2 regions of the Faecalibacterium sp. AM43-5AT genome follow, and region 1 is predicted to be linked to the other one. Evidence: predicted binding sites of a transcription regulator. Region 1 holds the regulator's gene; the other holds the start of a gene.
What was found. Region 1 encodes HrcA, which represses chaperone genes, less so after heat shock. Its sites were predicted from a motif close to TGTTAGCACTCNNNNNNNNNGAGTGCTAACA; they were not measured.

Region 1 (7,445 bases):
GGTGATGGCCTGACGCTTTGCCACCTGACCCACCAGACGGTCGCCGGTCTTGGTGAAGCCCACCACAGACGGGGTGGTGCGTGCACCCTCAGAGTTTGCGATAACAACGGGCTCGCCGCCCTCCATGACAGCCACGCAGCTGTTGGTAGTACCAAGGTCGATACCAATGATCTTACTCATAATGAAAACTCCTCTCGAAAGAACAAATCTTATTGTTTATGTGATGCTCAAATGTTTGTAAGCGGATGTTATATTCAAAACCCTTTCGGGTTTCTGCTTTGTTATTCGGCCACTACAACGGTCGCATGGCGGACGATCTTATCGCCCAGCTTGTAGCCCTTCTGGTAGACCGTGATGACGGTGCCGCTCTCCTGTCCATCCGGGGCGGGGATCTGCTGCACTGCGTTCATGAAGTTGGGGTCAAAGGGCTTGCCCAGCGCTTCGATCTCCTCCACATGGAGGGCATCCAGCGCCTTGGCGGCCTTGTCCAGCGTCATGGTCACGCCCTTTTTGTAGTTCTCGTCGGTGGTGGGGGCATTTGCTGCCATCTCCAGCGTGTCCAGAATGGGAATGATCTGGTTCACCGCAAAGGAAATGCCATCGTTGAACTTCTGGTCGGCTTCGCGGGTGGAGCGCTTGCGGTAGTTCTCGTACTCCGCTGCCATGCGCAGCAGCTGGTCTTTGGCCTGTGCAGCGTTGGCTTCGGCAGCATCCAGCTTTGCCTTTACGGCTTCCAGCTCACGGGCCTTCTTGTTGAACCAGCCGCCATCCTTCTTCTTGTCATCCTTCGGGTCGGCAGCTTCAGCAGCAGGTTCCTGTTCGGGTGCTGCCTGCTGGGCCTTTTCCTCGGGAGCCGTTTCGGGCTGCTCCGCTTCCTGAGCCGGAGCCGTCTTTTTTGCTTCTTCGCTCATTCCAGATCCTCCTTATAGATCACAGTCCGCCGCGGTACGGCAGCCTGCGGGGTGTCTTTTCGTTTGCCGCTCATGCCCTCGCCCAGCTGATCTGCAAAGTAATGCAGCAGCGGCATCAGTTTCTGGAAGGGCATCCGGGTGGGGCCGATCAATGCAATGGAACCCCACAGGCCTCCGCCCACCAGATACCGGTCGCTCACGATGCACAGGCCCGGGATCTGCGGTTCCAGATCCTCGCCCAGCAGCACGCTCTCACTGCGTTCCGCCGGAGGTGCGATCAGGCCAGCGGCCTGCTCCTCGTCATTCAGCAGTGTGAGGATGTCGCCCACCTTGCCGTCCAGCTGGGGCCAGTCCAGCAGATACTGCTCGCCGCCCAGAAATACATGGGGCTTGACGGAATCCTGCAGGATGGCAGCCGCTGCACTGATAACGGGCACCAGCTCCGGGTCGATCTGGCTGCACAGCTCTGCCAGCAGCCGGGTGGAAAGATCCACCGGCGCTACAAAGGTAAGGTTGCGGTTGAGCAGTGCGGCAAGTGCTGCCGCATTCTCGCGGGAAAGACCGGTGCGCACCCGTGCCACACGGGTACGAACGTAACCGGCCGTGGTAACGGCCAGCACAGCCGCTGCGCTGCGGCCCACCTGAACCACTTCATAGTGGGCGATGCACAGGTCTTCGGCACATGGGGTGCTGATGGCGGCGGTGCAGCCGCTGATGGCGGCCAGCGCCTTGGCGGCACCTGCGGCCAGCTTTTCCGGCTCATGGTCGAGGCTTGCGAACACCGCATCCACACGGGCGCGGCTCACACGATCCAGCGGCTGATCGTCGGTCAGCAGATTATCAAGGTAGTAACGGTAGCCCTTGGCACTGGGCACACGGCCCGCGCTGGTGTGGGGCTGCTCCAGCAGGCCCAGCTTTGTCAGCGCCGCCATCTCATTGCGAAGCGTTGCGCTGGAAACTGCCATGTCAAAGTAGTTTGCCAGCACGCTGCTGCCAACGGGCTCGCCTTCGAGACCATACAGCGCCACGATCGCCTGCAAGACTCGCTGCTTGCGTGCATCCATCGTCATAGCGCCTGCCTCCTTTTTGCGTTCGCTTTGTTTGTTTAGCACTCCTTGTTCCTGAGTGCTAAGACCATTATAGCCAATTTTCCGGTGCTGTCAAGCCCCTTGGAAAAATGTTTTAAAAGATTCATAATTCTGTCATAAACGAAGAAAGCGCCCTCCTTATTATAAGGAAAGCGCTCTGGCATGTTCTTTACTCTTCCATCTGCCTTGCCAGAAATGCCGCTGCCACATTCACGGCCTTGAGCTGGGCGGCATCCGGCGTGGCCGTGCGGTCTTCGGTCAGCAGGGCCACCACGCCGGTCACATCGCCCGCCGCAATGATGGGTGCGGCGCACAGTACTGCTCGGGGCGAGCCCTCGCAGGGCAGGATGCACTTTTCGGCAATGCCCTCGCTCTGGTACAGCCTGCGGCCGTCTATCAGCTTTTCCAGCGGCTGGCTGATGCTGCGGTCGGCCAGTTCCCGTCGGCCGGAGCCGCTCACCGTCAGGATGCGGTCGCGGTCGGCCACCAGTGCGGTCAGCGCAAAGCTTTTGCTGAGCACCTCGGTATACTGGGCCGCTACTGCGTTCATCTCGCCAATGGGCGAATACTTTTTAAAGATCACCTCGCCGTCGCCTGTGGTGAAGATCTCCAGCGGGTCGCCGCGGCGGATGCGCTGGGTGCGGCGGATCTCCTTGGGGATCACCACCCGGCCCAGCTCGTCGATGCGGCGCACGATTCCTGTTGCTTTCATGTTTTTGCTCCTCCGTTTCCTTAAAAATGCCTGCAGCACTAGTATCTGTCAGGCCGGGCCATTTATACCTGCTGCCCCCGCGCAAAAAGACCTGCACGGAAAGCTGTCTCTTCGTTGCGTTTCCGGCAGGGTTCTGCTACAATGATACAAAAAGCCGTTTTCATAAGCACAGCACCCCGCTTATGAAGACAGATCCTAAAATTCTGCTGAGAAAGGCAGGTGTCCGGATGCCGAACATCCTCATTCTGGGCGGCGGTGCCGCCGGTCTTGCAGCCGCGCTGGCGGCGGCACAAAGTGCCCCCGCTGCACAGGTCATTGTGCTGGAGCGCAACCCGAAGCCGGGCAAAAAGCTGCTTGCCACCGGCAATGGCCGCTGCAATCTGGATAACACCGGCATTGCACCGGAGCTGTATTTCACTGCCGACCCGGCAGCACTTCGTCCGCTGCTGGATGCCGTAAATACCGCCGACCCGCTGCGCTGGTTCCGTGCGCTGGGGCTTTACACCCGCACCGACGAGGCGGGCCGGGTGTATCCGTACTCCAATCAGGCGGCGGACGTGCTGGCCCTGCTGGAGCACCACCTTGCGCAGCACCATGTGCAGCTGCGCACCGGCTGCACCGTGCGCACCCTGAGCCAGAGCCGCAGCGGCTACGCCGTGCAGTTCGATACGGCAGAGGGCTCTGCCGAAACGCTGCGCGCCGATGCCGTCATCTGCGCCATGGGCGGCGAGGCAGGGCCGCAGTTCGGCACCGACGGCTTTGGCACCCGGTTTGCCGCCCAGTGCGGCGGCAGGGTGGAGCCGCTGTACCCCTGCCTGACCGCCCTGCAGTGCGCAAAGCCCCGCAAAGCGCTGGCTGGCATCCGTGCCAAGGCAGCAGCATCCCTGCTGGACGGTGCCCGTGTGCTTGCCTGCGAGAACGGCGAGGTACAGTTCACCGATTACGGCCTTTCCGGCATCTGCATCATGCAGCTGTCCGGCCTGCTGGCCCCGGGCCGCGGCCCCAAGGCTCCTGCTGTGGAGCTGGACCTCTTCCCGGCAGTGGACGAAACCGCACTTGCCAGCCTGTTTGCGGCCCACGCCGCCCAGACGGCAGGGGGCAGCGCCGTTGACTTCTGGCTGGGCCTGCTGAACCAGAAGCTGGGCCGTACTGTGTGGTCTGCCGCCGGGCTGCAGGACAGCGACGCGCCTGCCGTGCTCACCGCCGGACAGTGGCAGAAGCTGGCCCACACCGCCAAGCACTGGCGCTTTGAAGGGCTGACCCCCTGCAGCTGGAAGCAGGCCCAGACCACCGGCGGCGGGCTGGCCCTGCGGGAGGTGGATCAGCACTTCCAGTTCAAGGGCTGTCCGGGCCTTTACTTTGTGGGCGAAACGCTGGACTGCGCAGGCAGCTGCGGCGGTTTTAACCTGCACTGGGCGTTCGGCTCCGGCCTTGTGGCCGGGCGCAGCGCTGCAGGCCATGCTGCAGCAGGCCGTGCTCTGCCAAAAGCCTCCGCGCCCGTAAAGAGCAGAAAAAAGCCGCACAGGTAAAAATGAGCTTTAAATTTTCAACAAATGCTTGACATCTTGTGCAGATCGCATTATCATAAAGACAATAAAAGTTTGTTCAGAGAATCGAGCAGAACAAGCAAGGGGAGAGTCGAAAGGCCCTTTTGTTTGTCCTGCTCTTTTTCTTTTATTCGGCAAACGGAGCGATCAGGAGGTTTTTATGCTGGATGTAGCAATTATCGGCTGCGGTGTCATTGGTGCGGCAGCAGCCTATGAGCTGTCCCATTACCCGCTGCAGACCGCCATTTTCGAGGCTGAAAATGACGTGGCAGACTGCACCACCAAGGCCAACAGTGCCATTCTGCACGCTGGCTACGACCCCGAACCGGGCACCCGGATGGCGCGGCTCAACGTGGAGGGGTCCGCACTGGCCAAGGAGATCTGCGCCCGGCTGGATGTGCCGTACCTGCAGTGCGGCAGTCTGGTGCTGGCCCTCAGCCCGGAAGAGCTGCCCCACCTGCAGAAACTGTATGAGAACGGCATCGCCAACGGCGTGCCGGGCATCCGGCTGCTTTCCGCAGAGGAAACGCTTGCCATGGAACCGAATCTGGCCCCCACTGTCGTTGGCGCGCTGTATGCGCCCAGCGCCGCCATCGTCAGCCCGTGGGAGTTTGCGCTGGCAATGGCAGAAGTGGCTGTGCGCAACGGCGTGGAGCTGCACCGCAGCTGCCCTGTGACCCACATCGAAAAGACCGCCGGCGGCTGGGCACTGACCACCCCCTCCGGAATTGTGGAAACGCGCTATATCATCAATGCGGCGGGTGTCTCGGCGCAGGCCGTGCACGATATGGCCGCACCCCACGAATTTACCATCCAGCCCACCCGGGGCGAATACTACCTGCTGGATAAATCCGAGGGCAGCCGTGTGCACCACGTCATCTTCCAGTGCCCCAACGAAAACGGCAAGGGCGTTCTGGTGGCCCCCACCGTCCACGGCAACCTGATCGTCGGCCCGAACGCCGACCCCGTGGAAGGGGACGATACCGCCTGCACCGCCGCCGGGCTTGCCTTCGTCAGCGCGGCCGCGCGCCGCAGCGTGCCGAACATCCGCTTCAGCGAGTCCATCCGCAACTTTGCGGGTGTCCGCGCCAATGTGGACACGGGCGACTTCGTTATCGGCGAAGCGGAGGGCACCCCCGGCTTCATCGATCTGGCGGGCATGAAATCGCCCGGCCTTTCCAGTGCACCGGCCGTTGCCAGAGAAGCCGTCAAAATTCTGGAAGCCCACGGCGATCTGCCCGCCCCCAAGGCGGATTACAGGGATGGCCGCACCCGGGTGCGCTTCAAGGAGCTTCCGCCCGAAGAAAAAGCCCGGCTCATTGCAAAGGAACCCGCCTATGGCCGCGTGATCTGCCGCTGTGAGACGATCACCGAGGGCGAAATTCTGGACGCTCTGCACGAAGAGATTCCCGCCGCCACCATTGACGGTGTCAAGCGCCGCTGCGGTGCCGGTATGGGCCGCTGTCAGGGCGGCTTTTGCGGGCCGCGCGTGCTGGAACTGATCAGCAAAACGCTGGGCATCAGTCCGCTGGACGTGCTGCAGGATAAGGCCGGCACCAACGTCTTACTGTGCGAAACCAAACAGGAGGGAGAGCACCATGATTGATCTGGTCATCGTCGGCGGCGGCCCTGCAGGCCTTGCCGCAGCTTACAGCGCATGGCAGCATGGTCTGCGCGATATCCTTATCTTAGAGCGCGACAACGAGCTGGGCGGCATCCTGAACCAGTGCATCCACAACGGCTTCGGCCTGCACCGCTTTGGCGAGCAGCTCACCGGCCCGGAATACGCAGGCCGCTGCATTGAACTGCTGCGCTCCACCGGTGTCCGGGTGGAGCTGGGCACAATGGTGCTGGAGGTCACCCCGGACAAAAAGATCCACTGCGTCAGCCGGGAAAAGGGTTATCAGATCTTGGAAGCCAGAAGCATCATCCTCTGCATGGGGTGCCGGGAACGCACCCGCGGTGCCATTGGCATCCCGGGTACCCGCCCCGCCGGCATCTACACCGCCGGTGCTGCCCAGCGCTATGTCAACATGGAGGGCTATCTGGTAGGCAAGCGGGTGCTCATCCTCGGCAGCGGCGACATCGGCCTGATCATGGCCCGCCGCATGACGCTGGAAGGTGCCAAAGTACTGGCCTGCGTGGAGGTCATGCCGTATTCCGGCGGCCTGACCCGCAACATCGTGCAGTGCCTGCAGGACTTCGACATCCCCCTGTATCTGTCCCATACCATCGTGGATATTCAGGGCAAGGCCCGCGTGGAAAAGGCCACCGTTGCCAAGGTGGACGAAAACCGCCGCCCCATCCCGGGCACCGAGATGGAATTTGATGTGGACACCATCCTGCTCAGCGTCGGCCTGATCCCGGAAAATGAGCTGACCCGGCAGGCGGGCATCCCCATGGACCCTCACACCAAGGGCGCTGTGGTCTACGAGAATATGGAGACCGGCATCCCCGGTGTGTTCGCCTGCGGCAATGTGGTGCACGTGCATGATCTGGTGGACTTCGTTTCGGGCGAAAGCGACCTTGCCGGTGCTTCTGCGGCGGCCTATGTTTTGAAGGGCGAAGCCTCCGATACGGTTGTGCTTGACCTTGTTCCGGGCAATGGCGTGGGCTACACCGTGCCGCAGCGGGTGCGCCCCGCTGATGTGGACAGGAGCGTGAACATTTTCTTCCGCGTGCGGCAGAACTACGGCCCCAGCCAGATCACCGTGACCTGCGGCGGCAGGCAGCTGGCCCGGTTCAAGCGCCAGCGCATGGCTCCCGGCGAGATGGAGCACATCGCACTGCCCAAAGTCCTGCTGGAAAAAGCAGACGGCCCGCTGACCGTTGCGGTAGAGGAGGTTATTGCAGAATGAGCAGCATCAAAGAAGTGATTTGCATCTGCTGTCCCTGCGGCTGCCACTTGCAGGTGGACCCGGAAAATGATTATAATGTAACTGGAAACGCCTGTCCCAACGGTGCCGCCTACGGCAGGGAAGAGCTGACCCACCCCACCCGCATCCTCACCAGCACCGTGCGGGTAGAGGGTGGGCTGTATCCGCGCTGCCCGGTAAAAACTGCGCAGGCCGTGCCCAAAGAGAAGATGACCGAGGTCATGGCTGCGCTGGACCGCGTCACTCTGCACGCACCCGTCCGCACCGGACAGGTGGTGCTGGCAGATGTGTGCGGCACCGGCGTGGACGTT
Region 2 (7,445 bases), on a different contig from region 1:
GCCAAGGATGCTGGGGTTCGAGCGGATCTCGCCCATGGTGGTCTGCGGCGTGATATCCGGCTCGCCATACTCTGCTGCAAATGCAGGCAGCGCCATCATCAGCAGCAGACAGATACAGGCTGCTGCGGTGCATATCCTGTGTTTCAACTCAGTATCTCCTTTTCAGCCGACCTGTTCCTCCCAGAAGGCAACTGCTTCATTCAGCCAGCCCTCCGCATCGGTGCCTTTGCCTGCGGCCACTGCATGGGGAGCATCATCATACACATGGTAGATATGCGTCACATGGTTGCGGGCCAGTGCCTTTTCCAGCACAGGCCCCTGCGCCGACCAGCACATGGTCATAAGGGTCATATCGTTTTTGCCGTACCAGTGATAGGTAGGCGGGTAATTCGGCGTGATGTAATCCGACAATGTCATTTTATAATACCGCTGCTTGCACACACCGGGGTCCAGCAGGATATTATAGACCGGTTTGAACTCCAGAAAGGTGTTTACCGGGTAGCCCAGCAGCATGGCACCGGGCTTTGGCAGGCCGTAATTTTTGTAGCCCACCGCGTCGGTGCCGAACAGTCCGGCGATCTGCCCGCCTGAGGAATAGCTTACAATGGCATAATCCTCCGCCTGCACGCCAAACTGTCCAGCATGTTCCGTGATGTATTGCACCGCGCGGACCACATCCTGCAGCGGCGCATTGTTGGAAGCCTTCATGCCGATGCGGTAGCGCAGCACGAACACCGGGTAGCCCATTTCGTGCAGGTTCCATGCAGTGGAAATGCCCTCGCGGATCTCCGCACTGACCACGATCGCATTACCGCCGATCACCAGCGCATATTTCTGGTTCGCCTGCGCCCCTTCTGCCGGCAGATAATACAGTTCCACACCGTCCCGGCTGGTATCCTGCGCGATCTCCTCCGCCGTATAAAGCGGGAAGGTCACCCGCTGCCCAGCGTTATAGGTGCGGATCAGATAGTTCAGTCCATCCGCCGCATCCTGTGCCGTCCAGTGATTGGAAAGGCGGCTCAGCGGCTGCGCGTCCCAGTACATCCGGTCCAGCACACGGTCCTGCTCCAGCGAGTAGGTGTAGATGCCCGCACCCACAATGCTGGGGTTGGAGCGGATCTCTGCCATTTTGGTGCGCGGTGTGATGTTGGCCTGACCAAGCTCCTCCGCAAACGCCGGCTGTGCCAGCAGGATCATCAGGCCAATACCAAACAGCACCGTGCGCAATCGTTTTCTCACAGCAATCCCCCGTTTATCTCTTTATTTGCACTGTTTTTCCCAGAATGCCGTTGCCTGCCGGATCCAGCCGTCCGCATCGGTGTGGCGGCCCGGGCCAATGGCGTGGGGTGCGTTCTCGTACACATGGCACTCATAAACAGCCCCGCTCTCCCGGAGCTTGCGCTCCAGCAGCGGCCCCTGCTGGGAGTAGCACATGCGCTGCATATAAAGATCATTTTTGCCGTAGAAGAAATAGGTAGGGGTAAAGTTTTCGTTCACCACATCCGAAATATCGGTCCAGTAGTAACGCCAGCCAAGCACCAGCGGGTCAATGGCCAGCTGATACAGCGGCTTCACCTCAAAGAAATCGTTGATGGGGTAACCCAGCAGCAGCGCTGCAGGCTGTGGGAGGCCAAATGCCTTATAGCCGAACTTTTCGTTGTCCGAGCCGATCAGGCCCACGATGTGTCCGCCGGAAGAAAAGCCCATCAGCGCATAGTTTTCGCGCTGAACGCCAAACTGATCTGCATTTTCGGTCAGGTACTTTACGGCATTGGCAATATCGTACAGTGGCGCATTGTCGGATGCATTCAGGAAAGAGCGGTACCGCAGCACAAAAGCCGCATAGCCCAGCTCGTGCAGCTGGTTGGCAATGGATGCGCCCTCGTTCAGCTCTGCGGTGGTGTTGCCGCCGTTGCCGGGCACCACGATGGCGTACTTTGCGTTGGCTGTTTTAGCCGGGAAATAATACAGCTGCACCATGCCCAGAGAAGAATTTTCCGCAATTTCTTCCGGGGTATACACCTGCCATGTGATCTGTACGCCCCTGTTGTAGTTTTCGATCACAAGGTTCATGCCTTCGGCGGCATCCTCGGCAGCCGCGTAGCTTACATAGCCCTCAATGGGCGTATCATCGTACTGCGTGCTGCCCTCGATCCATTCGTTGCAGTAGGTATAGTAGCCGGAGCCTTTGATGCTGGGGTTCTCCCGCAGCTCTTTCATGGTCGTCTTTGTTGTGATGTTCGGCTCGCCGTACTCTGCAGCAAATGCCGAAAGCGATACGCACGCCAGCATTCCCAGCGCGCACACCACCGTTCTGATCCACTTCATTTTGGGACATCCTCCATTCTGCAGCGGCGTATCCTGCCGTGCTTTTCTTTGTTATGATTTATTGTATCACAAACCTTCCGCTTGTCAAAGAAATTTCTGTGCAGTACGGCGCTTGTACCGCACCGCAAATTCTGCTATACTGGAGCCGGATATTTTTTGAGAGTTGAGGGCGCGGAAAGCTATGCACTTTCTGCCGGGATCGAAATATGAGCAAAATCGAGATCCGGCCCATGGAGCCGGAAGACTGGAGCGCTGTTTCCAGAATCTATTTAGAGGGCATTGCTACAGAACATGCCACTTTTCAGACCACTTGTCCGCCGTATTCTGCGTGGGATGCTTCCCACGCAAAAGAATGCCGACTGGTACTGCTGGCCGACGGCGTGATTGCCGGGTGGACGGCGTTGCGCCGGGTGGACCCGCGCTGGTGCTACCGCGGCGTTGCCGAGGTGAGTATTTACGTGGGTGAGCAGTTCCGGGGCCATGGCCTTGGCTATCACCTGCTGACCGAGCTATGCCATCAGGCAGAAAAGGCCGGCTACTGGACACTGCAGTCCACCGTGCTGCAGGACAACGCTGCCAGCCGCGCCCTGCACACAAAATGCGGCTTTCGCTTAGTGGGCCGCCGGGAACGCATTGCCCGCGACTGTCACGGCCGCTGGCTGGACACATTCTTAATGGAATACCGCGCTGCTGCCAATGAACCGGAAGGCTATAAAAAGCTGTAAGATACAAAAGAACTCCGCGCCCTGTGAGGTGCGGAGTTCTTTTTTGTCCATTGATAAAACGATAAAGGTAAAAACAGGCTTACCACTCTTCGCCGTCGATGTCCACGCTGCCGTCCACCACGGCACCGGCGCGGGAACGCTGGAACATGCTTTCTACCACAGCGCAGTACTTATCGGCCAGACAGACGATGACTGCTTCGCGGCAGGTGGGCACATGACGGAAGGTCAGCGGCCACATGTGGCTTGCAATGATGCTCTGTTCCTTTGTGGTAATGCTGAACACCCGCTTTGCATTGACGCAGGCATAACCCGGATGGGAGAAGCCGTGCATCTCAAACAGGCGGCGCAGGCCGTGAAAGGTACCGGTGGTGTGCCAGTCGTACAGATAAAAATCATGCAGCAGGGCACCCACTGCCAGCGAGGTCTCGTCAGCGTGCAGATGCAGACGGCGGTTGAGCCAGAAGCTCACCAGCGCCACATTCTTGCAATGCTGGTAGGTGGTGACAGAGCCGTGCTGGATGTACTCCCGCATCCGCTGCACATCCGGGTGATGATCATATTTTTCTACGATGGCATAAAGCTGTTCGCGCTCGATCTCAGAAAGCTGCATGCTGCAAAATTTCCTTTCGCTTTAAGGTGATGTTTTCAGGAGCGGAGCTGGACCGGATTGGAATTACCGAAGTTCTCTGCACTGGAAGGGTTCTCCCGCTTGAGGGAAAAATCTACCAGATACTGCTTGCCGTCGCCCAGTTCTTCCAGCTGGGCCAGTTTTGCCTTTGCGGCGGCTTCGTCCGGGTACCACTGGATCAGGAAGAAATTTTCTTCCTCTACACCGTAGTACAGCCACTGGCCGTCGGCACGCAGCCAGTCGTCCAGATGATCCACCTCTTCGCCGTCCGGCAGGCCAAGGCCTTCTTCGGCATAAAGGTTTTCCGGTTCCACCTGCAGCATTTCGATCACCTGAATAGAGCTTTGCAGGTATTCGTCCTGCGAGACCGTCTTGTCCGAAAGCTCCCATCCGGTGAGAAAAGCCTGCATCATCAGGTCGCGCACAGAGATGCGCGGCAGAGTCGGGTCCATAACCATAGGTATTTCCTTCTTCCTTCAGTTTGTCCCTGCTGACCAGTATACGTCAAAGGCTTATGCAAGTCAACAGTTTAATTGTGAATTTTTTGTAGGTTCGTTCAAATATATCCAGACTTAACAGACGGAAAAGGCAAAAGTGTCTCCCAGCCATTCCACTGCCAGTTCCACCCAGTGATGCCGGTGGCGGCTGGGCTGGTCCACCTCTGCCGTGCTGATGCTGGTACCGTGCACCCCCTTTTCAAACAGATGCGCCTCGCAGGGCACACCCGCCCGGTGCAGAGCGTTCACCAGCATCAGGGTGTTCTCCACCGGAACGGCGGCATCCTCCATGGTGGTCCATACGAACACCGGCGGCATCTGCGGCGTGATCTTATCCTCCAGCCCGAACACCTGCTGTGCCGCCGGGTCGGCGCTGCCCGCCAGCTGCACAAAGCTGCCGCGGTGGGCATACTGCCCTGCCGTGACCACCGGATAGCCCAGAATGACCGCATTGGGCCGGGGCTGGGCCGCTTCGCCGGGAATGTCCAGCACAGCACCGGAAAGGGCCAGGTGGCCGCCCGCTGAAAAGCCGCACACGGCAATTTTTTCCGGCAGGATATGCCACTGGGCCGCGTGCTGCCGCACAAGACCGATAGCCTCGGCCAGCTGGCGCAGCGGCATGTAGTCCTTTGCCTTTTCGCAGATGGCGTAGTCCAGCACAGCGGTGTGGTACCCCGCCGCCGCAAACTGCAGCGCCACCGGGTCGCCCTCACGGGCACTCACATGGGTATAGCCGCCGCCGGGCACCACCAGCACCAATGGCCGGTCAAGCACATTCGGCATCCGCTCACAGCAATCACGCAGATAAACGGTCAGCGTCCCACCGCCGGCCAGTTCCAGCTGTTTCAGCTGCATGATATTTCCTCCTTTTACAGCATCCTTTGCGGTTCATTATAGCACAAAACGAACCATTTTTTAAACTTTTTATGAAAGCCCTTGATTTTTGCTTTTTGTCGGTGTATATTAGCACTCGAAAGTTACGAGTGCTAAGCATTCAAAAGTAATATCCTACTCCGAGTGCTTGGTGCCGAATACAGATAAAAAGAGGTTTTGCATTATGGCTAAGAAAGAATTTCAGGCTGAAAGCAAAAAGCTGATGGATATGATGATCAACTCCATCTACACCAATAAGGAAATTTTCCTGCGCGAGCTGATCTCCAACGCATCGGATGCCATCGATAAGCTCTATTATAAGAGCCTGACCGATCCTTCTGTGGGCATGAACAAGGGCGATTTCCGCATCCTCATCACCCGCGATCGGGAGAACCGCATCCTGACCATTGAGGATAACGGTGTCGGCATGACCAAAGAGGAACTTGAGCAGAATCTGGGCACCATTGCTCACTCCGGTTCTCTGGATTTCAAGAAGGATAACAAGGACGAGAACATCGATATCATCGGCCAGTTTGGTGTCGGCTTCTACTCTTCCTTCATGGTAGCCGATAAAGTCACCGTCATTTCCAAGGCTTATGGCTCGGATGAAGCATGGCAGTGGGAGTCCTCCGGTGTGGACGGCTACGAAATGACCCCCGCCCAGAAGGACACCGCAGGCACCCAGATCATCCTGCACATCAAGCCGGATACTGAGACGGACCACTACGACAACTTCCTCGATGAGTACGGCATCGTGGCCATCGTGAAGAAGTACAGCGACTATGTGCGCTATCCCATCCAGATGGAGCGCCAGCACGAGCGCCAGAAGCCGGAACCCGATCCTAAGCCGGAGGACTATAAGCCCGAATGGGAGACTTACACCGAGCTGGAAACCCTGAACAGCATGGTGCCCATCTGGAAAAAGCAGAAGAGCGAAGTGACCGACGAGGAGTACGCGAACTTCTATAAGGAAAAGTTTGGCGATTATACCGACCCCGCCCGCGTCATCGTCAGCCGCACCGAGGGCACTGCAAATTATAATGCCCTGCTGTTCGTGCCCAGCCACCGTCCCTACGACTTCTACACCAAGGATTATGAAAAGGGTCTGGCCCTGTACGCATCCGGCGTGCTCATTATGGAGAAGTGCGCCGACCTGCTGCCCGATTACTTCAGCTTCGTCAAGGGCATTGTGGACAGTCAGGATCTGAGCCTGAACATCAGCCGCGAGATGCTGCAGAAGGACAACCAGCTCAAGCTGATCCACAACGCTCTGGAAAAAAAGATCAAGAACGAGCTGCACGCCATGCTGGCCAATGACCGCGAGAAGTACGAGGAATTCTGGAAAGAGTTCGGCCGTCAGATCAAGTTCGGTGCTTACTCCGACTACGGCATGCACGCCGAGCTGCTGCGCGACCTGCTGCTGTTCTGGTCTGCCAAGGAGCAGAAGATGGTCACTCTGCAGGAGTATGTGGACAAGATGCCCGCTGAGCAGAAGTATATCTACTTTGCTGCCGGTGATTCTACCGACCGTCTGGCAAAGCTGCCCGCCGCTGAGCTGGTCATGGATAAGGGCTATGACGTCCTGCTGCTGACCGAGGATGTGGATGAGTTCTGCCTGCAGATCCTGCGCACCTATCCCCGCAAGGATGCCGAAGGCAAGGACGGCACTGTGGAGTTCAAGAATGTCAACAGCGGTGATCTGGGCCTTGAGACCGAGGAAGAGAAGAAGGCCGCCGAGGACGCTACCGCTGAGAACAAGAACCTGTTCGATGCCATGAAGGACGCTCTGGACGGCAAGGTGAAAGAGGTCAAGGTCTCTACCCGCCTGAAGGATCACCCCGTGTGCCTGAGTGCTGACGGCCCGCTGTCCATTGAGATGGAAAAGGTGCTGTCCAAGCAGCCCGGCAGCGAAGGCGTAAAGAGCGATAAGGTTCTGGAACTGAATGTCAACCACCCCGTGTTCGCCGTGCTCAAGGCCGCACAGGAAGCCGGTGACACCGACAAGCTCAAGAAGTACAGTGCTCTGCTGTACGCACAGGCTCAGCTGATCGAAGGCCTGCCGGTGGATGATCCCGCCGCCTACGCCGAGGCCGTCTGCAGCCTGATGAAGTAACTTTTTCCGGCAGGCAGCATACTTACTCCCCTGCTGCTTCCACGCACATCAATATTTCCCCCTTAACAAAAAGGCCGTGCTCCGCTATAATAGAGTGGAACGCGGTCTTTTTCTGTTCTTTTGCCGGACAGTCAGGATAAATTGAGAGGTTTTTGCTCATGCAGCCCAAAAAACATTATTTTGCCCACATTCCCACCATTGCCATCTTTATTGTGTTTGCCATGTCGGCACCGCTGGGCGTGCTGCTGTTCATCTTAAAAAGCATCGATAAAAACGCCGAA

Region 2: htpG (molecular chaperone HtpG) is a predicted target of HrcA. The motif match lies at 5,140-5,170, and genes of this name have one in related genera.

The regions. Positions count from the first base shown of each region.
Region 1 covers NZ_QVGZ01000003.1:146,457-153,901, reverse strand. Annotated here, with positions in the region: gene dnaK (molecular chaperone DnaK) at 1-180, opposite strand, end outside; gene DW937_RS05935 (nucleotide exchange factor GrpE) at 282-911, opposite strand; gene hrcA (heat-inducible transcriptional repressor HrcA) at 908-1,981, opposite strand; gene DW937_RS05925 (stage V sporulation T C-terminal domain-containing protein) at 2,169-2,711, opposite strand; gene DW937_RS05920 (aminoacetone oxidase family FAD-binding enzyme) at 2,939-4,240, shown strand; gene DW937_RS05915 (NAD(P)/FAD-dependent oxidoreductase) at 4,419-5,864, shown strand; gene DW937_RS05910 (FAD-dependent oxidoreductase) at 5,857-7,116, shown strand; gene DW937_RS05905 (DUF1667 domain-containing protein) at 7,113-7,445, shown strand, end outside.
Region 2 covers NZ_QVGZ01000007.1:11,131-18,575, forward strand. Annotated here, with positions in the region: gene DW937_RS09365 (alpha/beta hydrolase) at 1-147, opposite strand, end outside; gene DW937_RS09370 (alpha/beta hydrolase) at 163-1,239, opposite strand; gene DW937_RS09375 (alpha/beta hydrolase) at 1,261-2,328, opposite strand; gene DW937_RS09380 (GNAT family N-acetyltransferase) at 2,535-3,053, shown strand; gene DW937_RS09385 (HD domain-containing protein) at 3,133-3,663, opposite strand; gene DW937_RS09390 (hypothetical protein) at 3,699-4,139, opposite strand; gene DW937_RS09395 (alpha/beta hydrolase) at 4,254-5,033, opposite strand; gene htpG (molecular chaperone HtpG) at 5,236-7,164, shown strand; gene DW937_RS09405 (5-bromo-4-chloroindolyl phosphate hydrolysis family protein) at 7,323-7,445, shown strand, end outside.